One region of the Bradyrhizobium sp. SPXBL-04 genome, then DNA from elsewhere that is predicted to be linked to it. Evidence: predicted binding sites of a transcription regulator. Region 1 holds the regulator's gene; each other region holds the start of a gene.
What was found. Region 1 encodes PhoB, which activates phosphate uptake and scavenging genes when phosphate is short. Its sites were predicted from a motif close to TGTCATNNANCTGTCAT; they were not measured.

Region 1 (9,892 bases):
CCACAGCCTCACGCGACGACGTCAGGCGCATCAACCCGGTCGAGAGCGCAGCGGTGGCCGCCGTCGTCGCCGGCATGCCAGATCCTGCGGTGCTGCTCGACCGCGCCGGCCGCGTCATTCATCTCAATGCCGCCGCCGCCCAGCTCGCGCCGGCGCTGCGCAGGAACGAGCTCGCCCAATTCGCGCTGCGCTCGCCGGAGATCATCACGGCGTTGCGCGAGGCGATCGCGACCACCGAGCCGCGCCGCGCGACCTATCTCGACCATGTACCGGTCGATCGCTGGATGGAGCTCATGATCACGCCGGTGCCGGTGCCGACCACCTTCGGCGGCGCCGACAAATGCATGCTGATGACCTTCCACGACCAGACGCCGCTGCGCCGGGTCGAGGAGATGCGGGCCGACTTCGTCGCCAATGCCAGCCACGAGCTGCGCACCCCGCTCGCCGCGCTGTCGGGCTTCATCGACACGCTCCAGGGCCAGGCCAAGGACGATCCAAAGGCGCGCGAGCGTTTCCTCGGCATCATGCACAATCAGGCCACCCGCATGGCGCGCCTGATCGACGATCTGCTGTCGCTGTCGCGGGTCGAACTGTCGGCCCATGTCCGCCCCGACACGCTGGTCGACCTCTTGCCTATCATCCTCCAGGTCGCCGACGGGCTCGAGCCGCTGGCGCGGGAACGCCAGGTCGATGTCGAGACCCATCTGCCGGAAGCCCCCGTGATGATCGCGGGCGACCGCGAGGAGCTGCTCCGCCTGTTCGAGAACCTGATCGAGAACGCGCTCAAATACGGCGCCTCGGGCGGACGCGTCATCGTGTCGCTGACGTCAAGCGCGGCCACTGATGGATCTCAGGAAATCCGGGCCATGGTCCGGGATTTCGGTCCGGGCATCGCACCGGAGCACCTGCCCCGGCTGACCGAGCGCTTCTACCGGGTCGACGTCGGCGACAGCCGCTCGCAGGGTGGAACCGGGCTCGGATTATCGCTGGTGAAACATATTCTTAACCGTCATCGCGGCCGGCTCCTGATCGAAAGCGTACCCAAACAGGGCGCCACCTTTACCGCTTGTTTTCCCCAGGCCAGGCCTCCGGCATCGACGTGAAAATCAAGCGATTCCAAGCGCTTGAGGGTGTCATCCAGCTGTCACGAAACCTTCGTAAAAGCACAGCCGACCGCTCCTAAAGGGGCGGCGCGGGGAGCGCGATCGGGCGCGGATGGCGCTTCGCTCCCCTGTATGGAGACCAGCATGAATTTCCTCAAAACTATCGTCGCTGCCGGCTTGGTCGCCGCATCGACGACGGCGGCGTTTGCAGCCGACATCACGGGTGCCGGTGCGACATTCCCGTTCCCGATCTATTCGAAGTGGGCTGACGCCTACAAGAAGGAGACCGGCAACGGTCTGAACTACCAGTCGATCGGCTCGGGCGGCGGCATCAAGCAGATCCAGGCCAAGACCGTGACCTTCGGCGCCAGCGACGCGCCGCTCAAGGCCGAGCAGCTCGAGAAGGACGGCCTCGTCCAGTGGCCGATGGTGATGGGCGCCATCGTTCCCGTCGTCAACCTCGAGGGCGTGAAGCCCGGCGAACTGGTGTTCGACGGCGAGACGCTGGCCAACATCTATCTCGGCAAGATCACCAAGTGGGACGACGCCGCGATCAAGAAGCTCAATCCGAACGTCAAGCTGCCCGCGGAGGCGATCACCGTGGTCCGCCGTTCGGACGGTTCGGGCACCACCTTCAACTTCACCAACTACCTCTCCAAGGCCAGCGCGGACTGGAAGAGCAAGGTCGGTGAGGGTACCGCGGTCGAGTGGCCGGTCGGCGTCGGCGCCAAGGGCAACGAAGGCGTGTCGGGCAACATCAGCCAGACCAAGAACTCGATCGGCTATGTCGAGTACGCCTATGCCAAGCAGAACAAGCTGACCTACACCGGTCTCGTCAACAAGGCCGGCAAGCCGGTGCAGCCGACCGTCGAGGCCTTCCAGGCCGCCGCCTCCAACGCCGATTGGGCCAAGGCTCCCGGCTATTACGTTATCCTGACCGACCAGCCCGGCGACAAGTCCTGGCCGATCACGGCGGCGACCTTCATCCTGATGCACAAGTCTGCGACGGACAAGGCTGCCTCCCAGGAAGCCATCAAGTTCTTCCGCTGGGCGTTCAAGAACGGCGGCAAGGCGGCTGAAGAGCTCGACTACATCCCGATGCCGGACAGCGTCGTCCAGCTGATCGAGAAGACCTGGGCTGCCGAGATCAAGAGCTGAAGCGAATGGCCCGGGCGCGCTGCAGCGTGAAACGCTGCTGCGCAGCGCCGGGACCGACAAGAACCGGGCCCCGGATCAGCGTCGCGCCGCTTCGCAGCTCGCGCCGCATCCGGGGCACAAGTCCGGCAACAAGCGTATATAGAACGGGTACAGGGGATCGGCGTGGCAGAGATGGCTGTTCAGAGCGATGTAATCGACGACGCCGGACCGTATGACCGCGCCAAGGCCTTGAGCGCGTTCAAGCTCGGCGACGTCACCTTCTACTGGATCACGCGGCTTTCCGCGATCTCGGTGCTGCTGATCCTCGGCGGCATCATCATTTCGCTGATCGTCGGCGCCTTCCCGGCGATCAAGGAATACGGCCTGTCGTTCCTGTGGACGCAGCGCTGGGCGCCCTCGGCCGATCCGCCCGTGCTCGGCGCGCTCGGGCCGATGTACGGCACGCTCGTCACCTCCTTCATCGCGATGCTGATCGCCATTCCGGTCGGTCTCGGCATTGCGATCTTCCTCACCGAGCTCTGCCCGCAATGGCTGCGCCGCCCCATCGGCATGGCGATCGAGCTACTCGCCGGCATTCCCTCGATCATCTACGGCATGTGGGGCTTCTTCGTGCTGGGCCCGTTCCTGGCCAACACCTTCCAGCCCTTCATGATCAGGGTCTTCGACGGCGTCCCGGTGCTGGGGGCGATCTTCGCAGGTCCCCCGTCCTATCTCAGCCTGTTCAATGCCGCGCTGATCCTCGCCATCATGGTGCTGCCCTTCATCACCTCGATCTCGGTCGACGTGTTCAAGACGGTGCCGCCGGTGCTGAAAGAGGCCGCCTACGGCGTCGGCTGCACCACTTGGGAAGTCGTCCGCAGCGTGGTGATCCCCTACACCCGGGTCGGCATCATCGGCGGCGTCATGCTGGCGCTAGGCCGCGCGCTCGGCGAGACCATGGCGGTGACTTTTATCATCGGCAACTCGTTCCGGATCTCCTCGTCGATCTTCGCGCCGGGCACCACGATCTCGGCGGCGATCGCCTCCGAGTTCGCCGAGAGTGACGGCCTGCACCAGTCCGGCCTGATCCTGCTCGGCCTGCTCCTGTTCGTGCTGACGTTCTTCGTGCTCGCGGCCGCGCGGCTGATGCTGCTGCGCCTGGAACAGAAGGCGGGGAAGTGACATGAACCCGATTTACGCACGCCGCCGCCGCACCGACATCGTCATCCGCGGGCTCTGCATCGCCGCCGCCGCCTTCGGCGTCACCTGGCTCGCGCTGATCCTGATCACGCTGCTCTACAACGGCCTTAGCGGCCTGAACCTCCAGGTCTTCACTGAGAACACGCCGCCGCCCGGCGCGTCCGAAGGCGGCCTGCTCAACGCCATCGTCGGCTCGCTGATCATGACCGCGCTCGGCGTCGGCATCGGCGCGCCGCTCGGCCTGTTCGCCGGCACCTATCTCGCCGAATACGGCCGTAACGACAAGCTGACTTCGGTGATCCGCTTCATCAACGACATCCTGTTGTCGGCGCCCTCGATCATCATCGGCCTGTTCATCTACGGCGCCGTGGTGGTGCCGATGCGCGGCTTCTCGGCGATCGCCGGTAGCCTCGCGCTCGCCGTGATCGTCATCCCGGTGGTGCTGCGCACCACCGAGGACATGCTGCTTCTGGTGCCGAACGCGCTGCGCGAGGCGGCCTCCGCGCTCGGCTTGCCGCGCTCACTGGTGATCAAGCGCATCGCCTACCGCGCCGCGCGCTCCGGCCTCATCACCGGCGTGCTGCTCGCCACCGCCCGCGTCGCGGGCGAGACCGCGCCGCTGCTGTTCACCGCGCTGTCGAACCAGTTCTTCAGCCTCGGCCTGAACAAGACGATGGCCAACCTGCCCGTGACCATCAACAATTTCGTGCAGAGCCCCTACGCCTATTGGAAGCAGCTCGCCTGGAGCGGCGCACTGCTGATCACGCTCACCGTGCTTGCCCTGAACATTGGCGCCCGCATCCTCGGTGCCGAGAGGACCGCAAAATGACCGACCTGTCCGTATCCGTGAGTTCCAACGGTCACCTGGCCTCGCATCCGCTGCCGGAAGCGCCCGCCAAGGTGACGGTGCGCAACCTCAACTTCTATTACGGCGAGCATCACGCGCTGAAGAACATCAACCTGACGCTCGGCACCAACCGCGTCACGGCCTTCATCGGCCCGTCGGGCTGCGGCAAGTCGACCCTGCTGCGCATCTTCAACCGGATGTACGACCTCTATCCGGGCCAGCGCGTGACCGGTCAGCTGATGCTCGACCAGACCAACATCCTCGATCCCAAGCTCGACCTCAATCTGCTGCGCGCCCGGGTCGGCATGGTGTTCCAGAAGCCGACACCGTTCCCGATGACGATCTACGAGAACATCGCCTTCGGCATCCGCCTCTACGAGAAGATCTCGAAGTCCGAGATGGACGACCGGGTCGAGAAGGCGCTGCGCGGCGGCGCGCTGTGGAACGAGGTCAAGGACAAGCTCAACGCCTCGGGCCTGTCGCTCTCCGGCGGCCAGCAGCAGCGCCTCTGCATCGCCCGCACGGTCGCGGTGCGGCCTGAAGTAATCTTGTTCGACGAGCCCTGCTCGGCGCTCGATCCGATCTCGACCGCCAAGGTCGAGGAGCTGATCCAGGAACTGTCCGAGAACTACACGATCGCGATCGTCACCCACAACATGCAGCAGGCGGCGCGCGTCTCCGACAAGACCGCCTTCATGTATCTCGGCGAACTGATCGAGTTCGACGACACCAGCAAGATCTTCACGTCGCCGAGCGACCGGCGTACGCAGGATTACATCACCGGCAGGTTCGGCTGAGGAGACGGGAAATGGGTACTGAACATACCGCAAAGGCCTTCGACACCGACCTCCAGGAGCTCACCCGCCTGGTCGCCGAGATGGGCGGCATCGCCGAGCGCATGATCGTCGATTCCGTCGACGCGCTGATCCGCCGCGACGTCGCGCTCGGCCAGCGCGTCGTCACCACCGACGCCGAGCTCGACGCGCTGCAGAAGCGCATCGAGGAGCGCGCCGTGCTCACCATCGCCCGCCGCCAGCCGATGGCGGTGGATCTGCGCGAGATCGTCGGCGCCATGCGCGTCGCCACCGATCTCGAGCGCATCGGCGACCTCGCCAAGAACATGGGCAAGCGCGTGGCGGCGCTGGAGACGGACTTCCATCCGCTAAAACTGTTTCGCGGCCTGGAGCACATGACCGACCTCGTGCAGCAGCAGGTCAAGTCGGTGCTGGACGCCTATGCCGCGCATGATCTGCCGGCGGCAATGGCGGTGTGGAAGGGCGACGAGGAAGTCGACGCCATCTGCACCTCGCTGTTCCGCGAGCTCCTCACCTACATGATGGAGGATCCGCGCAACATCTCGTTCTGCATCCATCTGATGTTCTGCGCCAAGAACATCGAGCGGATCGGTGACCACGCCACCAACATCGCCGAAACAGTGTTCTACATGATCGAAGGTCAGGCGATCACCGACAAGCGGCCGAAGGGCGATATGACGACCTTCGCCACGACGGTACCGAATACCTGAGGGAGCGACGACAACATGGGCGCACGCATCATGGTGGTTGAGGACGAGGAAGCTCTCACCGAGCTTCTCCGTTACAACCTCGAAGGCGACGGCTATGACGTGGAGACGGTGATGCGCGGCGACGACGCCGACACCCGCCTCAAGGAACACATCCCCGATCTGATCGTGCTCGACTGGATGCTGCCGGGACTATCAGGCATCGAGCTGTGCCGGCGGCTGCGCACCCGTCCCGAGACCAAGCAACTCCCGATCATCATGCTCACCGCGCGCGGCGAGGAGAGCGAGCGGGTGCGGGGTCTTGCGACCGGCGCCGACGACTACATCGTCAAGCCGTTCTCGGTGCCGGAGCTGCTCGCGCGCGTGAAGGGGCTCTTGCGACGGGCAAGCCCGGAGCGGCTCGCCACCGTGCTCGCCTATGGCGACATCGAGCTCGATCGCGACAAGCGCCGCGTGGCGCGCTCTGGCCGGCCGATCGATCTCGGCCCGACCGAATATCGCCTGCTGGAGTTCTTCCTGGAGCATCCCGGCCGCGTGTTCTCGCGCGAGCAGCTGCTCGACAGCGTCTGGGGCCGCGACATCTATATCGACGAGCGCACCGTCGACGTCCATATCGGACGCCTGCGCAAGCTGCTCAATCTCGGCCGCGAGCAGGACCCGATCCGCACCGTCCGCGGCGCCGGCTATGCGCTGGATGATCGGTTTGCGAAGGCGGAGCAGACGTAAGTTAGGCGGTGTTGCTTTAGCAGGCGGGCGGCTGCCACACTCTCACTGTCGTCCCGGACAAGTGTAAGCGCAGATCCGGGACCCATAGCACAGGGAGTGATTGTTGCGCTAAAAAGGTAACTCCGAGTCCCCGTAGCCACAGCTTGCGGTGGCTGTGGGTCCCGGATCTACGCGCGCTTGAGGCGCGCTTGTCCGGGACGACATCGGATTTGTAGAGCCGCGATCGCACGACGGCTCATTTCTGGTCTCAGAACAAACTCACCGCGTGCTCGGCTTGGCCGGCGCCCGCCGGCGATCCGCGGCCGGCTGATAGGCGACGCGCGAGTGCTGGGCACAGTAGGGCAGGCCGGACAGCGCCCTGCCGCCGCAGAAGAAGAAATCCGGGCTCGATGGATCGCCGACCGGCCAGTGGCAGGTTGCCTCGTTCAATTCCAGCAGCGACAGCCGCTGGCTCATCGGCACCACGTTGTCGTAGGTGACCGGTTCGGCCTCCACCTCGACCTCGAAGGCCTGCGCCAGCGCGGTGTTGCCGCGCGAGATCGGCCGGGTCACCCGCATCATGTGCTGTGCTGGGCGCGCCTTGCGCGGCCGCGGCGCGGCCGAAGATGGGCTCTTGGCGCGGCCCGACAGGCCGAGCCTGTGCACTTTGCCGATCACGGCATTGCGGGTCACATTGCCGAGCTCGGCCGCGATCTGGCTGGCCGAAAGTCCGGCCTCCCAGAGCTTTTTCAGCTGCTCGACGCGATCGTCGGACCAGGTCAAAACCGTCATTGCACCCTTTCCCTCGCTGCGCGCCACCATCCTGGGGCCTCACAGCGAATGCCTAAGCCTTGAAAAACCCGTGCCGCCAGAATCCCTTAAGGCTCGCCGGGCGCGCTACTGACGCCCGAACGTTTACGCCGGTACATGAGGACTTAGAGGATCAGAACCGCTGCACGAGATGTCGTATCTGACAGGCCAAACGCTACAATATGGCGTGACTCCCGCGCAAGAGTCCGCCGACTCGCTTCCACATGTTCCGTGGTGAAAACCCCGCAAAATCGGCACCGCAAGACTACGGATTCAGCGTTTCGCGAGGCTTTCCAGGCGGCATTGACACCGGTCTTGCCAGGCATAAGATAGTGGCGCGTGCCGCCCTTAAAAGGCGGCACGTTTCGTTTTCCGGACCGGTCAATGGTGCGCTGCGCAAGGCACGCCAGGCAGGTCTCAACATCCAAATGCAACATCCAAGTGATGGTCATGACCAACAGCGCCGCGCCGCATCTGCTTCCCGTTTTCGCCAGGGCCGACCTTGGTTTCGAGCGCGGCGAAGGCTGCTGGCTGATCGCGACCAATGGCGATCGCTATCTCGATTTCACGTCGGGCGTTGCGGTGAACGCGCTCGGCCATGCTCATCCCGCGCTGGTCAAGGCATTGCAGGAGCAGGCGACCAAGCTCTGGCACATGTCGAACCTGTTCCAAAGCCCGGACGGTGAGAAACTGGCGGCGCGCCTGTGCAGCGAAAGCTTCTCCGACTTCGTGTTCTTCTGCAATTCCGGCGCCGAAGCGCTGGAATGCGTGATCAAGGTCGTGCGGCGCTATCACGCCGCCAAAGGCCATCCTGATCGCTATCGCATGATCACCTTCGAGGGTGCCTTCCACGGCCGCACGCTGGCGACGCTGGCTGCGACGGGCTCGGCAAAATATCTCGAAGGTTTCGGCCCGCCGATGGACGGCTTCGACCAGGTCCCGCATGGCGATATCGAGGCCGTGAAGAAGGCGATCGGTCCGCAGACCGCCGGCATCCTGATCGAGCCGATCCAGGGCGAGGGCGGTGTGCGTTCGTCGACACCCGCCTTCCTCAAGGCGCTGCGTCAGCTCTGCGACGAGAAGGGCCTGTTGCTCGCGTTCGACGAGGTGCAGACCGGCATGGGCCGCACCGGCGATCTGTTCGCGCATCGCCGTCTCGGCGTCACGCCCGACGTGATGTCGCTGGCAAAGGCGCTCGGTGGCGGCTTTCCGATCGGTGCTTGCCTTGCGACCGCGGAAGCGGCCTCCGGCATGACACCCGGCTCGCACGGCTCGACCTTCGGCGGCAATCCGCTCGCGATCTCCGCTGCGAACGCCGTGCTCGACGTCATGCTCAAGCCCGGCTTCTTCGACCACGTGCAGAAGATGTCGCTGCTGCTCAAGCAGAAGCTCGCCTCCGTGATCGATCGTCATCCTGATGTCGTCAGCGAAGTGCGCGGCGAGGGTCTCCTGATCGGCATCAAGGCGGTCGTGCCTTCGGGTGATCTCGTTGCCGCCTTGCGCCACGAAAAACTGCTCACCGTCGGCGCCGGCGATAATGTCGTGCGCTTCCTGCCGCCTCTGATCGTCACCGAAGCCGAGATCGAGGACAGCATCGGGCGGCTCGAGCGCGCCTGCACGGCTATCTCGTCCAGTCAGACCAAGCGGGCGGCAAGCTGATGAGCAAGTCGCCAAAGCACTTCCTCGACATCAACGAGCTCCCGCTGTCGGAGCTCAAGCGCATGCTCGCCGCATCCTCCGCCATGAAGGCGAAGCAGAAGGCGCATCAGCCGGTCAGGCCGCTCGAAGGCAAGACGCTGGCGATGATCTTCGAGCGCCCCTCGACGCGGACGCGGGTGTCGTTCGACGTCGCCATGCGCCAGCTCGGCGGCGAGCCCATCATGCTCACCGGTGCCGAAATGCAGCTCGGCCGCGGCGAGACCATCGCCGACACCGCACGTGTGCTGTCGCGCTATGTCGACGCCATCATGATCCGCATCCTCAATCACGAGGCACTGCTTGAGCTTGCGGCCTATGCGACCGTGCCCGTCATCAACGGCCTGACGCGCCGTTCGCACCCTTGCCAGGTGATGGCCGACCTCATGACCTACGAGGAGCATCGCGGTCCGATCGAGGGCAAGACGGTGGCCTGGACCGGTGACGACAACAACGTGCTGGCGTCCTGGGCCCACGCCGCCGAGCGCTTCAAATTCCAGCTCAACGTCGCAACGCCGCCGGAGCTCGCCCCGAAAAAGGCGATGCGCGACTGGATCAAGACGACCAATGCGCCGATCGTGCTTGGCACCGATCCGGAGGCCGCCGTGCGCGGTGCCGATTGCGTCGTCACCGACACCTGGGTGTCGATGGGCGACAAGGAAGGCGAGCACCGCCACAACGTGCTCAAGCCCTACCAGGTCAATGCCAAGCTGATGTCGCTGGCCAAGTCCGATGCGCTGTTCATGCACTGCTTGCCCGCCCATCGCGGCGAGGAGGTCACCGATGACGTGATCGACGGCCCGCAATCGGTCGTGTTCGACGAGGCCGAAAACCGCCTGCACGCGCAGAAGGGCATTCTGGCCTGGTGCTTTG
Region 2 (9,892 bases), 1.2 Mb from region 1:
CGCGGAAACGGCACCTCGTCGTCGGTGTAGGCATCGTAGCCGAGCAGCTCGGCGCCAAAGCGGGAGAGGGCGCCGTCGGCGCCGGCGGCAAAATAGATCGCGTAGCGGGGAAAACCTGTCATTGCCTCAGCATAGCCAATTCATGCCGCAACGACAGTCTCGCGTGGCATCGCCGCCGCTGTGAGCAGCCGCGTCGCATCGGTGAGATGCACGAGCTTGCCGCCTGATATCACGGCGATCAGCCGCGGCCGCAGCTGCACGCTATCGTCGACCAAAAGAATGTCGGCGCGGCGTCCTTCCGCGAGGATGCCGCGATCGGTGAGGCCGGTTGCACGGGCAGGCCCGGCAGAGACCAAATCCCAGGCCTTCTCCAGCGGCAGCACGCCGTCGGCGGCGAGCCGGAATGCGGCGAGCAGCTGTGCGGGATAGTAATAGTCCGACGCCAGCACCGAGCAGAGGCCCTTGGCGATCATGTCCGACGCCCTGGTCCAGCCGGTGTGGCTGCCGCCGCGCACGACGTTCGGCGCGCCATAGACGATGGCATCGCCGTGGCTTGCTGCCGCTCGCGCAGTCTCCACGTTGATCGGAAACTCGGCAATCATCGCACCGAGCTCGCGAAACTCCTGGCGCATCGCCGGCGTCGCGTCGTCATGCGAGAGCATCCGCACCCCGGCAGCGCGGGCCGTAGCGGCGAGCCGCGACACGGAGGCTGGAACGTCGGCGGCGCGCGCCACCACACGTTCGACTAGCCGGTCAAACTCCTCGCTCGATAGCCCGGTGCGCTCCACCATCCGGTTGCGCTTGCGAGGCTTGGCCATGTCGGCAACGGTGCCGTCCATGTGGTCATTGAAGGCGAACAGGTCGACGCGGCCTTCCGCGAGCCACTGGGCGATCTCGGCCTCGGCATCGAGATTGTAGGTCTCGTGTCGCAGGTGGAAGCGGGTGTCGGCGGCGAATTGCGGACGCTGCCTCTCGATCGCCTCCATCAGGCCGCGCGCATTGTCGACGCTGCGCAGGCCCGGCTCCCACGAACAGGTCGTGGCGTGGAACACCGTTGTGATGCCGTTGCTGATCGCTTGGCGGTCGCTGTCGGCGAGCGCGACGTCGATCGGAAAATCGACGCCGGCGCGCGGCATCATCTGGCGCTCGAAGGCATCGCCATGCAGATCGACGATGCCGGGCAACACCAGCAGGTTGCGGGCGTCGATCGCCAGCCGCGCGCGGCCGCGAGAGGCATCGACCTGCGCGATATCAGTTCCGGACACGAGCAGGGAGGTTTCGACGAGCTCGGCGCCGATCAGGGCCCGGCCGCCTTCAAGGAAAATGTCTGTCACGCGACCGCGCTTCGTTTGCTGGCAGGAGAACCGGTGAAAGAGCTCGCCCGTGCTTCGTATGTCGCGAGGAAATCTTCAATCCCGAGCCTGCGGAAATCGGGCAGCGCTTCACGCAATTTGTCGTGATCCCAGTCCCACCAGGCGAGCTTGGCGAGCCGTCCGGCGATCTCCTCCGAGAACCGTCGCCGCACGATGCGCGCCGGGTTGCCGGCGACGATGGTGTAGGCCGGCACGTCCTTGGTGACGATCGCGCCGGCCGCGATCACCGCGCCGGTGCCGATGTTGCGGCCCGGCAGCACGATCGCGCCATGGCCGATCCAGACGTCGTGACCGATATGGACGTGATGCTGGCGCCGCCAGTCGAAGAACTCGGTGTCGTCGCTCTCGCCTTCGAAGTAGGCGCTCGACCGATAGGTGAAGTGCGCCTGGGTCGCGCGGTGCATCGGATGATTGCCCGGATTGATCCGTGTCATCGCCGCGATCGAGCAGAATTTTCCGATGGTCGTGTAGGTGATCTGGGCGTCGTCGACGACATAGGAGTAATCGCCCATCGTCACTTCATGCAGGATCGTGCGCGCGCCGACCTCGGTGTAGGCGCCGAGCCTGGCCTCGTGCAGCTTGGCCGAGGGATCGATGGTCGGCTGAATCGAAAGAGCTTTGGCGGCCATGTCGTATCCGAAGCGCGAGGGCGGGGCGTTCCTCTTCGAGCGGCTTGATGACAATGTCATGACGCGGCGATGACAGGGGATGACGTGTGTTGGATCGCCGCACCGCAACGCGGATGTCACACAAGTGTTAAGCGCCGGCGTTAGCGGTGGGCTCCAGTTAATCTGGAGCGCTGCATGCTGGTGGTGGAAGGTCTGACGTGTCGCTTCGGTGCAAAAGCCGCGGTGGACGACGCTTCGTTTCAAGTCTCCCCCGGCGGCTTCGTCGGTGTGATCGGACGGTCCGGCGCCGGCAAGTCGACCCTGTTGCGGACCATCAACCGGCTGGTGACGCCGACTGAGGGGCGCATCCTGTTCGACGGCGTCGACGTCACCGCGCTGCGCGGCAAGGAGTTGCGGCAGTGGCGGGCGCGTTCGGCGATGATCTTCCAGCAATTCAACCTGGTCGGCCGGCTCGATGTTCTCACCAACGTCCTGATGGGGCGCCTCGCAACGATGCCGGCCTGGCGCTCGCTGTCGCAGCTCTGGCCCGAGCAGGACAAGGCTCTGGCGATGTCCGCGCTGGAGCAGTTCGACATCGCTGCGCTCGCCGCCCAGCGCGCCGACCAGCTCTCGGGCGGCCAGCAGCAACGTGTCGCGATCGCCCGCGCGCTGGTGCAGCAGCCCGATATCATCCTCGCCGACGAGCCGATCGCCTCGCTCGATCCGCGCAACACCAAGATCGTGATGGATGCGCTGCTGCGCATCAACAAGCATTTCGGCATTACGGTGCTCTGCAATCTGCATTCACTCGATCTGGCGCGCAGCTATTGCGACCGCCTGATCGGCATGGCCGCGGGCCGCGTGGTGTTCGACGGCGCGCCGTCCGCGCTGACCGATCGCGTGGCGCGCGAGCTCTACGATCTCGAAGCCGCCGACGTCATGGGCGGCATGCCCGTCCCGGCGCCCGAGGGCGTTCCGGCGCTCGGGACGGCCGCGGCGGCCTGAGCCTAGCCTGTTTAGTTCAAGTCTTTGCGTCAACCGACCCCAACCGATGAAGAGGGTATCATGATCACTCGCAGATTGATCCTTGCCGGCGCCGCCGCGCTCGCGTTCACGACTTCCGCCTCCGCGGACGACTGGAAAACCAAATATCCCGAATTGACCTTCGCGGTCGTGCCGGCGGAGAACGCCTCCGGCGTCACCGAGCGCTGGGCGCCGTTCATGACCTATCTCTCCAAGGAATTGGGCGTGAAGGTCACGCTGCGCATCGCCAACGACTACGCCGCCGTCATCGAAGGCCAGCGCGCCGGCAACATCCATATCGCCAGCTACGGCTCGGCCTCGTTCGCGCGCGCACGTTTGACCGGCGTCAAGACCGATGCCTTCGCTAACGACATCAACGCCGACGGTTCGACCGGCTACTACTCCGTGTTCTTCGTCAAGGCGAGCAGCGCCTACAAGAAGGTCGATGACCTCAAGGGCAAGAATCTCGGCCTCGTCGATCCGAACTCGACTTCCGGAAACAATGTGCCGCGCTTCGAGCTCGACAAGATGGGCATCCACGATGCCGACAGCTATTTCAGCAAGGTCGTCTTCACCGGCAGCCACGAGAACGCGATGCTGGCGCTGGCGCAGGGCACGGTCGACGTTGCCGCCAACCAGTGGACCAGCGATGACGATTCGACGCTGGCGCAGATGCTGACCAAGGGCATGCTGAAGAGTGCCGATGGCTCGGCGATGAAAAAGGACGATTTCCGCATCATCCACAAGTCGGCGCCGATCATCAACGGCCCCTACGCCTACAACTCGGATCTCCCGGAAGATGCCAAGGCCGCCATCGCCAAGGCGTTCTTCGACGCTCCGAGCAAGGACAAGGCGGCATTCGACCGTCTCTCCGACGGCCAGAAGAAGGGTTTTCATCCCGCCACCACCAAGGACTGGGATGGCACGATCGAGCTGATCAAGTTCGTCGATGCGCTGCGTAAGAAGAAGGCGTCCTGATCTCAGGACGAGCTACTCGAGCCGGGTCGACGGACCCGGCTCTTTCTCTTTTTACAGGCCATTCTCTCTTACAGGCCACTCTCCCTGACAAGATGACCGCCGCGGTTTCGATCCTCCCCGAGCAGCAGCTTGCCGTGCTCAACGCCGCCTATCGCCAGGCGGTCGCGCGCAGGCGATGGCGTCTGCTGGTGGGAGCCGGTATCTTTGCCGCAGCGCTGGTTCTCGCCGCGATCGGCGCCGAAGTGAATTTGCGCACGCTGTTCACCTATTTCGGCAACTTCATCAGCTATTTCGACCGCGTCCTCACACTCGACAGCGGCCAGCGGGTCTGGACCGATGTCGGCGAGTGGCTGTGGGGCTGGCGCAAATGGCTGAGGATGCTGGGCGAGACCCTGCTGATCTCCTATGTCGGCACGCTGATTGGCGCGACCTTCGCCTTTGCCCTGAATTTCTTCGCGGCGGAGAATACCTCGCCCGCGCCCTGGCTGCGCTTTGTCGTGCGTCGCCTGCTCGAATTCGCCCGCACCGTTCCCGGCATCGTATTCGCGCTGGTGTTCGTCATCGCCTTCGGACTCGGACCCATGGCCGGCGTGCTCGCGATCGCGATCCATTCCACCGGCGCGCTCGGCAAGCTGTTCTCGGAGATCGTCGAGAATGCCGACATGAAGCCGGTCGAGGGAATCCGCTCGACCGGCGCGAGCTGGCTCTCCTGCATGCGCTTCGCCGTCGTGCCGCAGGTCACCGCGGGTTATGCCAGCTACGCGCTGTTGCGCTTCGAGATCAACGTCCGCGAAGCCTCTGTGATGGGTTTTGTCGGCGCCGGCGGCATCGGCCAGGAACTCGTGGTCGCTATCCGCAAGTTCTATTACTCCGACGTCAGCGCGATCCTGCTCACCATCATCGTCACCGTCTTCATCATCGACATCGCCACCGGCTGGCTGCGCGGCCGCCTGTTCGGCAAGGAGGCGCGGACGTGACGAAGCCGCAGCAGGTCGACACGCGAGAGATCCGTGCGCGCTACCCCGATGTATTCGACCGGCCGGCCTCGGCGCGGCTTGCAACGCCCGCGATGATCGTCGCGGCGTTTGCGATCCTCACTTACGGCCTGGTCGATCTCGACTTCTCGCCGTCGCGGTTCCTCGCCGGTCTCAGCCAGCTCGGCTGGATCAGCCTGATGATGATCCCGCCCGATCCCGGCTCCTCGCTGCCGGTCTATCTGAAAGCGCTGGGCGAGACGCTGTCGATCGCGCTGCTGGGCACGACGCTCGCCGCCCTGTTCGCGCTGCCGGTCAGCCTGCTGGCCGCGCGCAACGTGGTGCCGTCAATCATCCTGCGCTTCCCGGTTCGCCGCTTCCTCGATTCGATCCGCGGCGTCGACACGCTGATCTGGGCGCTGGTGTGGATCAATGTGGTCGGGCTCGGCCCGTTCGCCGGCGTGCTCGCCATCGCCGTGTCGGATTTCGGTGCCTTCGGCAAACTGTTCTCGGAGGCGATCGAGGGCGCCGACCAGAGGCAGGTCGAAGGCATCCGCGCCTCCGGCGGCAGCACGCTGCACGAGATCCGCTTTGGCCTGCTGCCGCAGGTGCTGCCCGTGATCGCCGGCCAGGTGCTCTACTTCATCGAATCCAACACGCGCTCGGCCACCATCATCGGCATCGTCGGTGCCGGCGGCATCGGCCTCCAGCTCGCCGAGCAGATCCGCGTGCTGGAATGGCAGAAGGTGTCGTTCCTGATCCTGATGATTTTGATTGCGGTTGCTGCGATCGATTTCATCTCGGGCAAGCTGCGCTTTGCGATTATCGGGCGAAGGGCTGTCGCTTAATCACCGCTGCCGTAGGGTGGGCAAAGCGAAGCGTGCCCACCGCTTCTCGCGAATCTTGGAAAGATGGTGGGCACGGCGCAAGTGCGCCTTTGCCCACCCTACGGCTCCGGTTTCGCGGAGAGAGCTCCGCTGCTACGACTCCACCAGAAACTCCACCCGCTCCGCCGCGAACCGCGAATGCTTCGTCACCAGCGGCTTGCCGTCAAGAGCGTGGTCGGTCGCATCGACCACCAAGATCGGACGTCCCAGCGCAAGATCGAGCCGGGCGGCGTCGGTCGCGTCGACGATGCCGGCGGTGATCCGGGTCGCGCCGCGGCGGTAGTCGCGAATGCCGTAGTGCTCGAGCAACTTCGTCATCGAGCGCGTCGTGGCGAACACGGCGCCTGCGCCCGGAAACAATTCCGCCGACAGCCAGGTGGTAGAGACGCAGATCGGCGTGCGGTCGGCGAGGCGGATCGCCTCGATCCGCACCAGCGGCGCACCGGTCTTCAAACCCAGTTCGCGCGCCAGCTCCCGGGTCGCGACGTCATCGGAAGCTTCGATCAGTTGGCCACGCGGCTCGCGGCCGCCGGCGCCGACGATCTCGGAGAAGCGCGTGCGCGAGCGCAGCGGATAGGCGAGCTTCTGCGCCTCGACATAGGTCCCGCTGCCGCGCTCGGCGCGCACGAGGCCGCGCTCGGCAAGCGCGGCCAGCGCGCGCCGCACGGTGTGGCGATTCACGCGGTAGGTTTCGGCGATCTCCATCTCGCCCGGTAATTTGTCGCCGGCGGCAAAGCGGCCGTCGGCGATGCCGCGCTCGATGCCGTCGGCGACGAGGCGCCACAGCGCGACGCCCGACGATGCAGTGTCTTGCATGCTCATATCGCCGGTCAGCCTAGCCCAGAAATCACGCCTTTGTCACGAAACAGTCATGGCGCTCCACTATGGAGTTGTCTAGTATCATAGACAACTTAGAATCGGCAAGATCGGTGAACCGGTGACCCAACACAACAATCAGCAAGCCCAGCGCAAGGCCGCGATGGCCGTGCTGGCGCACGCGGAGGCGGGCGAGATCGCCGCTCGCCTCCGCAACTTAGCCCTGCCGGCCCATCAGGATCTGCGCGAAGGCGAAAACGGTCTGGTCATGCTGCGCGGCCGGGTCGGCGGCGACGGTGCGCCGTTCAACCTCGGCGAAGCCACGGTGTCGCGCGCGGCGGTCCGGCTTGCCAGCGGCGAGGTCGGCTTCGGCTACACCCTTGGCCGCGATGGTGAGAAGGCGCGGCTGATCGCGCTGTGCGACGCGCTGGTGCAGTCCTGCGATTTCGACGCAGCCGTCGAGCGCGACGTGATCGCGCCGTTGCGCGAGCAGCTTATGACGAGGCGCCAGCAGGTGGCGGCGAAGACTGCCGCAACCAAGGTTGATTTCTACACCATGGTGCGCGGTGAGGGGTGAGGTCATGACCACGATTGCGGAACTGCCGCCGGGGTTCGCCGATAAGGTGTTGTCGGCGCAATCGACCTTCCGCTCGGTGATGGACGCGATGGCGCGGCCGGGCTCGGTCCAGCGTATCGTGCCGACAGCCGGAACGCCCCATACGATGATGCGCGGCACCGCCGCGATCGCGCTGACGCTGTTCGATCACGACACGCCACTCTGGCTCGATGCGTGCATGGCGCAAAATTCCGACGTGGTGAAGTGGCTCAGGTTCCACACCGGCGCGCCGGTGGTGCAGGACACCTCGATTGCGAGCTTCGCGCTGATCGGCGATGGCGCACTGCTTCCGCCGTTCGAGCGCTTCGCGCTGGGCACCAACGAATATCCGGATCGTTCGACCACACTGATCCTGCAGGTCGAGAGTCTGGGCTCGGGACGCGGCTTCGAGCTGCGCGGGCCCGGCATTGACGGCGTCGCCACGCTCCAGGCGTCGGTCAAGCCGTTCGACCTGTTCGAACGCCTGCGGTTCAACGAGGCGCTGTTTCCGCGCGGCCTCGATGTGGTGCTGGTCGCCGATGATGCCGTGGTTGCGATTCCGCGCACCACGCGCGTCGCGAACAAGGGAAGCTGAAGCATGTATGTCGCAGTCAAAGGCGGCGAACGCGCCATCGAGAACGCTCATCGCCTGCTCGCCAATGCGCGGCGCGGCGACCAAAGCGTTCCGGAAGTCACGCTCGACCAGATCTCGGAGCAGCTCGGCCTCGCCGTCGACCGCGTCATGAGCGAAGGCTCGCTCTACGACCGCGAGCTCGCGGCGCTTGCGATCAAGCAGGCGCGCGGCGATCTGATCGAGGCGATCTTCCTGGTCCGCGCCTTCCGTGCCACGCTGCCGCGTTTCGGCGCGAGCGAGCCGGTTGACACCGGCGCCATGCGCGTGCAGCGGCGGGTGTCCTCGACCTTCAAGGACATTCCGGGCGGCCAGATCCTCGGGCCGACCTTCGATTATACCCACCGCCTGCTCGATCCCTCGCTCGCCGAAGGCTTTGTACCGGAAGCACCGGCGATAGCCGAAGCCTCGACCGCGGCGACGCCGCGCGTGACGGATATTCTCGGCCGTGACGGACTGATCGAATCTTCGCCACAGGCCGAGGACGGCGCCGGCGTCGGCGATCTCACCCGCGAGCCGCTGAATTTTCCGGCGGACCGCGACCTGCGCCTGCAAAATCTGGCGCGTGGCGACGAAGGCTTTCTGCTGGCGATGGGCTATTCCACCCAACGCGGCTATGGCCGCAACCATCCCTTCGCAGGCGAGATCCGCTTCGGTGAGGTCGAGGTCGAATTCTTCGCTGAAGACGTCGGCTTCGCCGTGCCGCTCGGCTCGATCGAGCTCACGGAGTGCCAGATGGTCAACCAGTTCAAGGGATCGGCGACGGAAGCGCCGTGCTTCACCCGTGGCTATGGCCTCGCCTTCGGCCAGAGCGAGCGCAAGACCATGTCGATGGCGCTGGTCGACCGCGCACTGCGTGCCCGCGAACTTGGCGAAGAGGCGCTCGCCCCGGCGCAAGATGAAGAATTCGTGCTGTCGCATTCGGACAATGTCCAGGCGACCGGCTTCGTCGAGCATCTCAAGCTGCCGCACTATGTCGACTTCCAGTCCGAGCTCGGCCTGCTCCGCAAGCTGCGCCAAGAATTTGCCGAGGCCAATGCTGAGCCCATGAAGGAGGCCGCGGAATGAACGCGCCCGCCTACAACTTCGCCTATCTCGACGAGCAGACCAAGCGGATGATCCGCCGTGCGATCCTCAAGGCGATCGCGATCCCCGGCTATCAGGTGCCGTTCGCCAGCCGCGAAATGCCGATGCCCTATGGCTGGGGCACCGGCGGCGTGCAGGTCACCGCCGCGATCCTCGGTCCCGAGGACGTGCTGAAGGTGATCGATCAGGGTTCCGACGACACCACCAACGCGATCTCGATCCGCAAGTTCTTCGCCAAGACCGCGGGCGTCGCCACGACGACGGCGACGATTGATGCGACCGTGATCCAGACCCGTCACCGCATCCCGGAGACGGCGCTGAATGAAAACCAGGTGCTGGTCTATCAGGTACCAATCCCGGAGCCGCTGCGCTTCCTCGAGCCGCGCGAGACCGAGACGCGGCGCATGCATGCGCTCGCCGAATATGGCCTGATGCATGTGAAGCTCTATGAGGACATCGCCCGCTTCGGCCATATCGCGACCGCCTATGCCTATCCGGTGAAGGTGAACGCGCGCTATGTGATGGATCCCTCGCCGACGCCGAAATTCGACAATCCCAAGATGGACAATTGCCCGGCGCTGCAATTGTTCGGCGCCGGTCGCGAGAAGCGCATCTATGCGATCCCGCCCTATACGCAGGTGGTATCGCTCGATTTCGAGGACCACCCGTTCGAGCCTTACCGCTTCAACGCGCCCTGCGCGCTGTGTGGCGCCGAAAATTCCTATCTCGACGAGATCGTCACGGACGACAAGGGCGGACGCATGTTCGTCTGCTCGGATACCGATTATTGCGAGGGACGGCAGGCCGCCGGCCATCACGGCAGCCTGAGCGCCGCGCCGTACAAGGAGAAGGCGGGCTCACATGGTTGACCAAGACATGGCTGATCTCGATACGCTCGAAAACGACCAGCCGTTGTTGGTT
Region 3 (9,892 bases), 490 kb from region 1:
ACCTTCGCCGAGTGTTGCCAGCGTCTCCGGAGAGACATTCTTGGCTTCATATTCGAACGCAACGTGACCTTCACTCATGGTCTCGACTCCTCTGGAACACTAAGCGGTCGAGTCCGCTACTCGTTCCATTATTCGTGCTCATTGATAGCGATTGTCTTAACGATCCTCTCCGGTTCAGGCCGGGCCAGATCGATCGACAACAGCCCGTTCTTCAGATCCGCGCCCAGCACCTGCATCCCCTCCGCCAGCACGAAGGTGCGCTGGAAGTGGCGCGCGGCGATGCCGCGATGGATGTATTGCCGGGTCTTGTCGTCCTGCTGCCGCCCGCGGATCACGAGCTGGTTTTCCTCAATGGTTACATCGAGTTGGTCGCGGGTGAATCCGGCGACCGCCAGCGTGATGCGCAAACGCTCGGGCTGGCCATCCGCGCGGTCGCACCTCTCGATATTGTAGGGAGGATAACCGTCGGCGCCTTTGACGACCCGATCGAGCACGCGCTCGATCTCGTCGAAGCCCAGCAGAAAGGGACTGGAGAGCGTTGGAACACGAGACATAGTTTACAAAGTCCTCGCAGAAGCGACTTTGGTGTTTCAGGGCCCGGAAGCGGCACCCCTTGGTCAGCAATATGGGCATATCCCCAAGGCGGTTCAAGCAGGTAGCCGGGGAGGCTGTGGATGGGCCTTTCCGGTCGTGATGGCCGGGCTTGTCCCGGCCATCCACGATCTTACCCGCGGCGCCAAGAACCTGGATGCCCGGGACAAGCCCGGGCATGACGAGTCTCGATTTATCGTAACGAAAACAAGCCCCTTCTACTGTGCATGGGGTTGTTTTCGCACTTTTTGGTTGGCCGGCCCCTGGAACCGGTCAGGCCTCGATCCGCTTGCGCCCGTCGCCGCTGAACAGGTGCAGCTTTTGGCGCACCGCCGCGACGCGGATGTTCTGGCCGATGGCGGGGGCCTCGGTTCCGGGAATGCGGACGATGACCTCGCCCGGCGGCAGCTCGCCGGGGGTGGCGGCGACGCGCTGCTCCTCCTGCTGGCGCGAGCCGTAGACGAAGGTTTCGGCACCGACGCGCTCGATCGCCTCAACGGTGAGCGGCAGCGCTACGCCGCCGGCCGGGGTCTGGTCGGTGATGACGAAATCCTCCGGGCGGATGCCTAGGATGCCGGCCTCGCCTACACCATTGAGCTGCGATCTGATCTCGTCAGGGCGCGTCGACATCAGATTCATCGGTGGTGCCCCGATGAAGGAGGCGACGAAGGTGGTGGCCGGCTTCTCGTAGATCGCGAGGGGGTTGCCGACCTGCTCGACCTGGCCGCCGTTCATCACCACCAGGATGTCGGCGAGCGTCATCGCCTCGAGCTGATCATGGGTGACGTAGATCGACGTGGTGTTGAGGCGGCGCTGCAATTTGCGGATCTCGACCCGCATCGCGATGCGCAGCTTGGCGTCGAGATTGGACAGCGGCTCGTCGAACAGGAACACTTTTGGCTGGCGCACGATGGCGCGGCCCATGGCGACGCGCTGGCGCTGGCCGCCGGAGAGCTGGCGCGGCTTGCGCTCGAGCATGGCGGAGAGCTCGAGCACGCGCGCGGCTTCCTCGACGCGGGTCTTGATCTCGGCTTCCGCCATGCCGCGGTTGCGCAGGCCGTAGGCCATGTTGTTGTAGACGCTCATATGCGGATAGAGCGCGTAGTTCTGGAACACCATCGCGATGTCGCGATCGGCCGGCTCGACCTGGTTGACGACACGGCCGCCGATGTCGATCTCGCCGCCGGTGACGGTCTCCAGCCCCGCGACCATGCGCAGCAATGTGGACTTGCCGCAGCCCGAGGGGCCGACCAGTACGCAGAACTGGCCGTCGCCGACATCGACGTCGACGCCCTTGATGGCTTCGAAGCCGCCGGGATAGGTCTTGCGGACGCTGCGCAGGGTGACGTTAGCCATGAAAACTCATTTCCAAGAACCTACTTTTCCGTCTCGACCAGTCCGCGCACGAACAGCTTCTGCATGGCGACGACGACGAACACCGGCGGCAGCATGGCCAGCACGGCAGTTGCCATCACGATCGGCCATTCGGTGAGTGCGTCGCTGGTGGTGATCATCTTGCGGATGCCGATCTGGATCGTCTGCATGTCGTCGCGGGTGGTGATCAGCAGTGGCCAGAGATATTGATTCCAGCCGAGGATGAACAGGATCACGAACAGCGCCGCCATGTTGGTGCGCGACAGCGGCAGCAGCGTATCCCAGAAGAAGCGCAAGGGGCCGGCGCCGTCGATGCGCGAGGCTTCCAAAAGTTCGTCCGGCACCGTCATGAAGAACTGGCGGAACAGCAGCGTTGCGGTGGCCGACGCGATCAGCGGCAGCGACAGGCCGGCATAGCTGTCGAGCATGTGCAGATCGGCGACGATCTTGTAGGTCGGATAGATGCGCACCTCGACCGGCAGCATCAGGGTGATGAAGATGAGCCAGAAGATCGGCATCCGGAACGGAAAGCGGAAATAGACGATCGCATAGGCCGAGATGATCGAGATCGCGATCTTGCCGACCGCGATCAAGAGCGCCATCACCAGCGAGTTCAGCATCATGTTGCCGACTGGCTCGCGGGTCGAGCCGCTCGTGCCGACGAAGATGGTCTGGTAGTAAGTCTGGAAGAAATGGCCGCCGGGCAGCAGCGACATCTGTCCGTTCGCTATCAGGGCGTTGTCCTGGGTCGAGGCGACGATCGCGATGTAGACGGGGAACGCGACGATCGCGATCCCGATCCAGAGGATGATATGAGCGACGTAGCGCCTGATGCCCTCTTGCTCGACCATCAGTAGGTCACCTTGCGTTCGACGAAGCGGAACTGGATTCCGGTCAGCACGATCACCATGATCATCAGGATCACCGATTGCGCCGCGGAGCTGCCGAGATTGCCGCCGAGCAGGCCGTCGGAATAGACCTTGTAGACCAGCGTCTCCGTCGACTTGCCGGGACCGCCGCGGGTCATGGTATCGATGATGCCGAAGGTGTCGAAGAAGGCGTAGACGATGTTGACGACCAGCAGGAAGAAGATGGTCGGCGACAGCAGTGGGAACGTCACGGTCCAGAATCGGCGCATCGGGCGCGCGCCGTCGATCGCGGCCGCCTCAAGCACGCTTCTCGGGATGCTCTGGAGGCCGGCGAGGAAGAACAGGAAGTTGTAGGAGATCTGCTTCCAGGCGGCGGCGAGGATGATCAGCGTTGCGGCCTGGTCGCCGTCGAGCAGCGGATTCCAGTCGACGCCCAAGGCGCGCACATAGCGCGAGAGCACACCCAGCGAGGGGTGCAGCATGAAGATCCAGAGCACGCCGACGACCGGCGGCGCCACCGCATAGGGCCAGATCAAGAGCGTGCGGTAGAGCATCGAGCCGCGCAGCGGCTTGTCCGCCATCACCGCGAGCAGCAGCGCAAACGACAGCGACGAGACTGCGATGGCGAACGAGAAGAAGAAGGTCCGCACGATCGCCTCGAAATAGGCGCGGTCCTTCAGAAGTTCGAGATAATTGTCGAACCAGACGAAGCTGGTCGAAAGACCGAAGGCGTCCTGGAGCAGGTAGGACTGGATCACCGCCTGCAAGGCCGGCCAATAGAAGAAAATCAGCACGATCGCGAGCTGCGGCGCAACCAGCGCGTAGGGCAATAGCTTCGATTGGAAAATGGCTTGCTTTTGCATGATGCCCGCAGGAGCGGCAGGCCGGGTTACCGGCCTGCCGCTGATCGCCTCACTTGACGGCGGTCTTTTCGAACTGGCGCAGCATCGTGTTGCCGCGCTCGACGGCGGCATCCAGCGCCTGCTTGGCGGTCTTCTTGCCGGCGAGCGCCTGCTCGATCTCTTCCGACCAGACGTCACGGAGCTGAACCATGTTGCCGAGGCGCAGGCCGCGGGAGTTCTCGGTCGGCTCCTTGTTGGTCAGCTCGAGCAGCGGGGTCTCGAGATAGGGCTGATCCTTGTAGAAGCCTTCCGCCTTGGCCTTCTCATAGGCCGCCTTGGTGATCGGCAGATAGCCCGAGGCCTTGTGGATGTAGACTTGGCGATCGGTATCGGAGAGGAAGCTCAGGAATTTCGCGACACCCTTATAATCGTCGGCCGACTTGCCACCCATGACCCAGAGCGAGGCACCGCCGATGATCGAGTTCTGCGGCGCGCCCTTCACGTCGGGATAGTAGGGCATCGGGACGGCGGTGAAGTTGAACTTGGCCTGCGCCTTGACGTTGCCGAAGAATGCCGAGGAGGTCAGATAGAGCGGGCATTCGCCTGACGTGAAGCGGCCTTCACCGGTGTTGGTGCGGCCGGCATAGTCGTAGGTCTTGTCCTTCTGGAGCTCGACCAGCTTCTCGAGGTGCTTGACCTGGACCGGGCTGTTGAACTCGAGCACGGTGTCGAAACCGTCGAGGCCGTTGGCCTTGGTCGACAGCGGCACGTTGTGCCAGGCGGAGAGCTGCTCGAGATTGACCCAGGTGACCCAGGAGTTGGAGAAGCCGCAGGTCGGATGGCCGTTGTCGTGCAGCTTCTTGGCGGCGTCGAACACCTGAGGCCAGGTCTTCGGGATCTCGACATTGGCCTTCTTCAGCTCGTCGAGGTTCACCCACATCACCGTCGATGACGAGTTGAAGGGGAAGGACAGCATCTCGCCCTTCGAGGTCGAGTAGTAGCCGGTGATCGCGGGCAGATAGGCCTTCGGATCGAATTTCTCGCCGGTCTCGGCCATCAGCTTGTACACCGGCTTCACCGCGCCGGTTGCGGCCATCATGGTCGCGGTGCCGACCTCGAACACTTGCATGATGTGCGGGGCGTTGCCGGCGCGGAAGGCGGCGATGCCGGCGTTCATCGTGTCGGCGTAATTGCCTTTGTAGGTCGGGATCACCTTGTAATCGCTCTGCGACGCGTTGAAGTCGTTCGCGAGCTTGACGATGACGTCGTTGTTGGCGCCGGTCATCGCGTGCCACCACTGGATTTCAGTCACGGCCAGGGCCGGCGAGGCCGACAAGCCAACCGTGATTGCAACAGCCGCAGCCGCACCAAAATGTCGAAGAGCCATCAAGAAAACCTCCCTTGCCCGTCAATAAAGAAGCGCTTGCGCTAGCAGCGCCATATGACGTTCACATGACTGTGTAAGCGGCCGAAACGAAAGCGGCAAGCGCTGGAAAAGGGAAGCCGGAAAATAGGCGAAGACGAAGGGGCAGCCTCCTACGCTCGCGGTGCAGCATCACGACAAGTGCGGTGTTGCCGCGAAAGGAGAGTGGCATGGGGGCTCGATGCGGCCGCAGATTAACCTCTCCCGCTTGCGGGAGAGGTCGCGCCGAAGGCGCGGGTGAGGGCTCTCTCCGCTTGGGGATTGTCCCGTTTTGGAGACACCCTCTCCCCAGCCCTCCCCCGCAAGCGGGGGAGGGAGCGGACCGGCGCCGCCGCTCAATCTCTCTTATCTCAGCGCTTGCGCTCGGGGCCGCAGACCACGCCCTTTTCGACCATCGCTTCGATCTCCGCCCTGGAGTAGCCGAACTCGCCCAGCACCTCAGCCGAGTGCTGGCTGAATTTCGGCGGCAGGCGGCGCAGGCTGGGCTTGCTGCGATCGAGCCGGATCGGCGAGGCCACGCCCTTGTACCAGTCCTTCTCGATGATATCGCCGCGCGCGATCGTGTGCGGGTTGGTCAGCGCCTGGTCGATTTTCTGCACCGGGCCTGCCGGCAGGCCGGCCGCGAGCAGGCGATTGCACAGCGGCTCGGCCTCATGCTGGCTGAACACGACGGCGAGCTCGGCGCGCAGCGCCTCGCGATTGGCGATGCGGTCCTTGTTGCGGGCAAAGCGCGGATCGGTGCCGAGCTCGGGCTTGCCGATCTCCTTACAGAGCTTGCGGAAGGTGCCGTCATTGCCGACCCCGATGAAGATGTTGTCGGTTTTCGTCGGGAAGATCGCGTAGGGCACGAGGTTGGGATGCTCGTTGCCGGTGAGCGAGGGCGGCTTGCCATGCATGAAATAATTCGCGGTGTGCGGATGCATGATGGCAAGGCCGGTCTCGTACAGCGTCGTCTCCAGGAACTGGCCCTGGCCTGAACGCTGGCGCTCCGACAGCGCCATCAGGATGCCGATCGCCGCATAAAGGCCGGTGGTGATGTCGACCAGCGGCACGCCGATCCGCATCGGCCCGCTCTCCGGTGAGCCGGTCGCGGCGATCATGCCGGTCATGGCCTGGATGATGGCGTCATAGCCGGGATTGCCGCCACGCGGGCCGTCGGCGCCGAAGCCGCAGATCCGACAATGCACGAGGCGCGGGAATTTTGCGCGCAGCACTTCGTTGCCGATGCCCCATTTCTCAAGGGTGCCCGGCTTGAAATTCTCGATCAGGACGTCGGCCGTCTCCAGCATCTTCAGCAGCACGGCACGGCCGCCCTCGGAGGCGAGGTCGAGGCCGATCGAGCGCTTGTTGCGGTTGATGCCGACGAAGTAGGCCGCGTCCTCCTCGTGGAAGGGAGGGCCCCATTCGCGCACCTCGTCGCCCGCGGGCGGCTCGACCTTGATGACGTCGGCGCCATGGTCGGCGAGGATCTGGGTGCAATAGGGACCGCCGAGCACGCGCGTGAGATCGATGACGCGCAATCCGCTCATGGCACCTGTGGCGGCTTCAGAACTCATGCCTTCGCTTCCCCTGTGTCGACGTTTGATCACAGGCCTAGCGAGGTTCGTGCACGCCAGCAATGGCCCCGCGCGTAGGGCCGTATGCGCCGCAGCGTCTCAATCCCGCGAAGTGGGAAATCCACGGAAGCGGCTGGCTCGAGGGGGATCTCGGGCCAGCCAATCCGCACTTCCGGTCAGACGACCGTCAGGCGAACGTCGATATTGCCGCGCGTGGCGTTGGAGTATGGGCACACCTGGTGCGCCTTCTCGACCAGCGCCTCGGCCTCGGCGCGGGCCAGGCCGGGCAGCGAGACGGCCAGATCGATGTCGAGACCGAAGCCGCCCTCGGAGCGCGGGCCGATGCCGACGGTCGAGGTGACGGAGGCGTCGGCGGGAACCTTGGGGCCGCCCTGCGAAGCCACGAACTTCATCGCGCCGATGAAGCAGGCGGCATAGCCGGCCGCAAACAGCTGCTCGGGATTGTTGCCGGCGCCGCCGGCGCCGCCGAGCTCCTTCGGCGTGGTCAGCTTGACGTCGAGCGCGCCGTCGAGGGTTGCGGCATGGCCGTCGCGGCCGCCGGTCGCCTTGGCGCTGGTCTTGTAGAGGACGTTCACGGACATTTTCATCTCCCTGGGGTTCGGGTGGGCGCGATCTGTATCGCAGACAATTAGATTGCGCACAATCTAAATTGTGGTGCCTCACATTTAATTGTTCGCAATTGAATATGCGACCGCCCGGCCCCACAATGCGGGGCAAATCCCGTGAGATTCGCCATGGCCCGGAAACCATCGGCAGCGGACGCGCCGCTGCGGCTCGACAACCAGATCTGCTTCGCCGTGTATTCGGCCGCGCATGCCTTCAACCGCGTCTACAAGCCGCTGCTCGACCGGCTCGGCCTGACCTATCCGCAGTATCTCGTCATGCTGGTGCTGTGGGAGCGCGACGACGTGCCGGTGAAGGACATCGGCGAGAAGCTGTTCCTGGATTCGGGCACGTTGACACCGCTGCTCAAGCGGCTCGAGGCCGCCCAACTCGTCAAACGCACCCGCTCGAGCGAGGACGAGCGTCAGGTGCTGATCGCCCTGACGCCGCAGGGCTACGCGCTGAAAGACAAGGCGCGCAGCGTGCCGCAATCGATTCTGGCGGCGTCGGACTGCTCGGTGCCGGAACTGGTCGCGATGAAGGACGAGATCGTCGCGCTGCGGGATAGGCTTAATGCGGTGATCGGGGAGTAGGGGCAGTTAGAGCGACTAGAAGTGCTTCTTCGCGAACGCGCGCCCCGAGCCAGATTTCAAGTATCGTTCGAATGCGACAGCGCGTGCGGCGTCATCGAACGCGAAATAAGTTCGTATTCGCCAGGTCCGTATTTCGACGTGTGAGGCACCTCGTCGGCGTTATGCTTTGCCAGACGCGCCCGTAGATCGTCGGTGATGCCGACGTAGAAGTGCTCGGAATCGAGACTTTCGAGAATATAGACGTACTTCATCGCGCTTCCTCCCTGGAGGGTAGGATAGCAGCTTCAAGACATGCCTAGGATGTTGCCGTGGTGGTGATCGCGGATAGAGTCCGCCGCCGCCCTTCGGGCTATGGCGGGGCAGCCTTCGCTCACTTCGCTACGAGGGACTTCCCTAGGCTTGCCCAGCCGAAGCTCGCGAAGCGAGCGAAGGCTGGTGGAGCCAGGCGGGATCGAACCGCCGACCTCTTGCATGCCATGCAAGCGCTCTCCCAGCTGAGCTATGGCCCCTTAACCTCAGACAGGGTGAATCTGGTGGATCACCCCAACCGGCGAGCCCTAGGCGACTCGCGCGGTGCACCCTTTTTCACAGATCAGGACTGATCTCAAGTCTCTTCATCACCTCCGACATCACCAATGATGTCGGTCACGTCCTCATCGCCCTCTTCCTCGTCGGCAATGAAGGTCGAATCATCGTCATCGTCGTCGTCGAGGGTCTCGTCGACCTCGATATCGTCCTCCGATTCGGGCACGACGGCCTTGACCTTGCCGGTGTTCTCCTCGGCATCGGCCTCCTCGAGCGACACCAACTCCTCGGCCTCTGCCGGCTCCGGCGCGGTGTCCTGGGCCATGCTGCGGGCTTCAGTGCCGCGGGACGCACGTGCGGGAGCGATGGGGGCGATCGGCACCACCTCGCCGGTATAAGGCGAGATCACCGGATTCTTGTTGAGGTCATAGAATTTCTTGCCCGTGGTCGGGCAAATACGTTTGGTTCCGAGTTCGGACTTGGCCACGGCAGGAATCCTGGGAATGTCTGAAAAGCGGTGCTTCACTTGGCTAGTTGGCGGCCCGCTGTCAATAGCGCATTACGGAAGAACGACATGCCCGTGACGGGGCGCGGACCATGTGGTACCTGCGGCCCAGCCTTCAAGGCATCCAAGGACACAATCTTGACCCATTCCGACCAACCGAGGCCGCTCCAGTCTCGCGCCAGCGGCCCCCTGACCGGGAAAGTACGGGTGCCCGGCGATAAGTCGATCTCCCACCGTGCCCTGATCCTGGGTGCGCTCGCGGTCGGGGAGACCAAGATTTCGGGCCTGCTCGAGGGCGAAGACGTCCTCAACACCGCCAAATCGATGCAGGCGCTGGGCGCCAGGGTCGCGCGCACCGGCGATTTCGCGTGGACGGTGAACGGCGTCGGCGTCGGCGGCTTCGCCCAGCCCAAGGCGGCGCTGGATTTCGGCAACTCCGGCACCGGCTGCCGCCTGGTCATGGGCGCCGTTGCGGGGTGCCCGATCTCGGCGGTGTTCGACGGCGACGCCTCGCTGCGCAGCCGCCCGATGCGCCGGATCCTCGACCCGCTCGAACAGATGGGCGCCAGGGTCGTATCAGGCGGCGAGGGCGGCCGTCTGCCGCTGACCCTCCAGGGCGCGCGCGATCCGCTGCCGATCACCTACAAGACCCCGGTCGCCTCGGCCCAGATCAAATCGGCCGTGCTGCTGGCGGGCCTGGCTGCGCCGGGCACCACCACGGTGATTGAGAGCGAGGCGAGCCGCGATCACACCGAGCTGATGCTGAAGCATTTCGGTGCCGACATCACATCGGTGCAGGAAGGCCAGCACGGCCGCCGCATCACGCTTCAAGGCCAGCCTGAGCTGCACGCTGCCACCGTCGTCGTGCCCGCCGACCCCTCCTCGGCGGCTTTCCCGGTCGTTGCGGCGCTGATCGCCGAGGGCTCCGACGTCATCCTGTCGGATGTCATGACCAATCCGCTGCGCACCGGCCTGTTCACCACGCTCCGC

Region 2: phnC (phosphonate ABC transporter ATP-binding protein) is a predicted target of PhoB. The motif match lies at 2,050-2,066, and genes of this name have one in related genera.
Region 3: ugpB (sn-glycerol-3-phosphate ABC transporter substrate-binding protein UgpB) is a predicted target of PhoB. The motif match lies at 5,118-5,134, and genes of this name have one in related genera.

What each region holds. Positions count from the first base shown of each region.
Region 1 covers NZ_CP182472.1:8,263,525-8,273,416, reverse strand. The annotation lists gene ACNJX8_RS39395 (ATP-binding protein) at 1-1,103, shown strand, start outside; gene pstS (phosphate ABC transporter substrate-binding protein PstS) at 1,248-2,261, shown strand; gene pstC (phosphate ABC transporter permease subunit PstC) at 2,433-3,422, shown strand; gene pstA (phosphate ABC transporter permease PstA) at 3,424-4,269, shown strand; gene pstB (phosphate ABC transporter ATP-binding protein PstB) at 4,266-5,084, shown strand; gene phoU (phosphate signaling complex protein PhoU) at 5,096-5,812, shown strand; gene phoB (phosphate regulon transcriptional regulator PhoB) at 5,828-6,535, shown strand; gene ACNJX8_RS39360 (GcrA family cell cycle regulator) at 6,794-7,306, opposite strand; gene ACNJX8_RS39355 (aspartate aminotransferase family protein) at 7,775-8,983, shown strand; gene argF (ornithine carbamoyltransferase) at 8,983-9,892, shown strand, end outside.
Region 2 covers NZ_CP182472.1:782,962-792,853, forward strand. The annotation lists gene ACNJX8_RS03550 (DUF1045 domain-containing protein) at 1-122, opposite strand, end outside; gene ACNJX8_RS03555 (alpha-D-ribose 1-methylphosphonate 5-triphosphate diphosphatase) at 141-1,334, opposite strand; gene ACNJX8_RS03560 (chloramphenicol acetyltransferase) at 1,331-2,002, opposite strand; gene phnC (phosphonate ABC transporter ATP-binding protein) at 2,177-2,986, shown strand; gene phnD (phosphonate ABC transporter substrate-binding protein) at 3,047-3,982, shown strand; gene phnE (phosphonate ABC transporter, permease protein PhnE) at 4,075-4,959, shown strand; gene phnE (phosphonate ABC transporter, permease protein PhnE) at 4,956-5,804, shown strand; gene phnF (phosphonate metabolism transcriptional regulator PhnF) at 5,937-6,665, opposite strand; gene phnG (phosphonate C-P lyase system protein PhnG) at 6,823-7,236, shown strand; gene phnH (phosphonate C-P lyase system protein PhnH) at 7,241-7,849, shown strand; gene ACNJX8_RS03600 (carbon-phosphorus lyase complex subunit PhnI) at 7,853-8,953, shown strand; gene ACNJX8_RS03605 (alpha-D-ribose 1-methylphosphonate 5-phosphate C-P-lyase PhnJ) at 8,950-9,840, shown strand; gene phnK (phosphonate C-P lyase system protein PhnK) at 9,848-9,892, shown strand, end outside.
Region 3 covers NZ_CP182472.1:99,614-109,505, reverse strand. The annotation lists gene ACNJX8_RS00490 (DUF1150 family protein) at 1-78, opposite strand, end outside; gene ACNJX8_RS00485 (Hsp20 family protein) at 129-554, opposite strand; gene ACNJX8_RS00480 (sn-glycerol-3-phosphate import ATP-binding protein UgpC) at 865-1,947, opposite strand; gene ugpE (sn-glycerol-3-phosphate ABC transporter permease UgpE) at 1,968-2,816, opposite strand; gene ugpA (sn-glycerol-3-phosphate ABC transporter permease UgpA) at 2,816-3,697, opposite strand; gene ugpB (sn-glycerol-3-phosphate ABC transporter substrate-binding protein UgpB) at 3,747-5,063, opposite strand; gene ACNJX8_RS00460 (CaiB/BaiF CoA transferase family protein) at 5,450-6,655, opposite strand; gene ACNJX8_RS00455 (organic hydroperoxide resistance protein) at 6,832-7,257, opposite strand; gene ACNJX8_RS00450 (MarR family winged helix-turn-helix transcriptional regulator) at 7,411-7,872, shown strand; partial or broken gene ACNJX8_RS00445 (GIY-YIG nuclease family protein) at 7,888-8,123, opposite strand; tRNA gene ACNJX8_RS00440 (tRNA-Ala) at 8,306-8,381, opposite strand; gene ACNJX8_RS00435 (TIGR02300 family protein) at 8,477-8,884, opposite strand; gene aroA (3-phosphoshikimate 1-carboxyvinyltransferase) at 9,041-9,892, shown strand, end outside.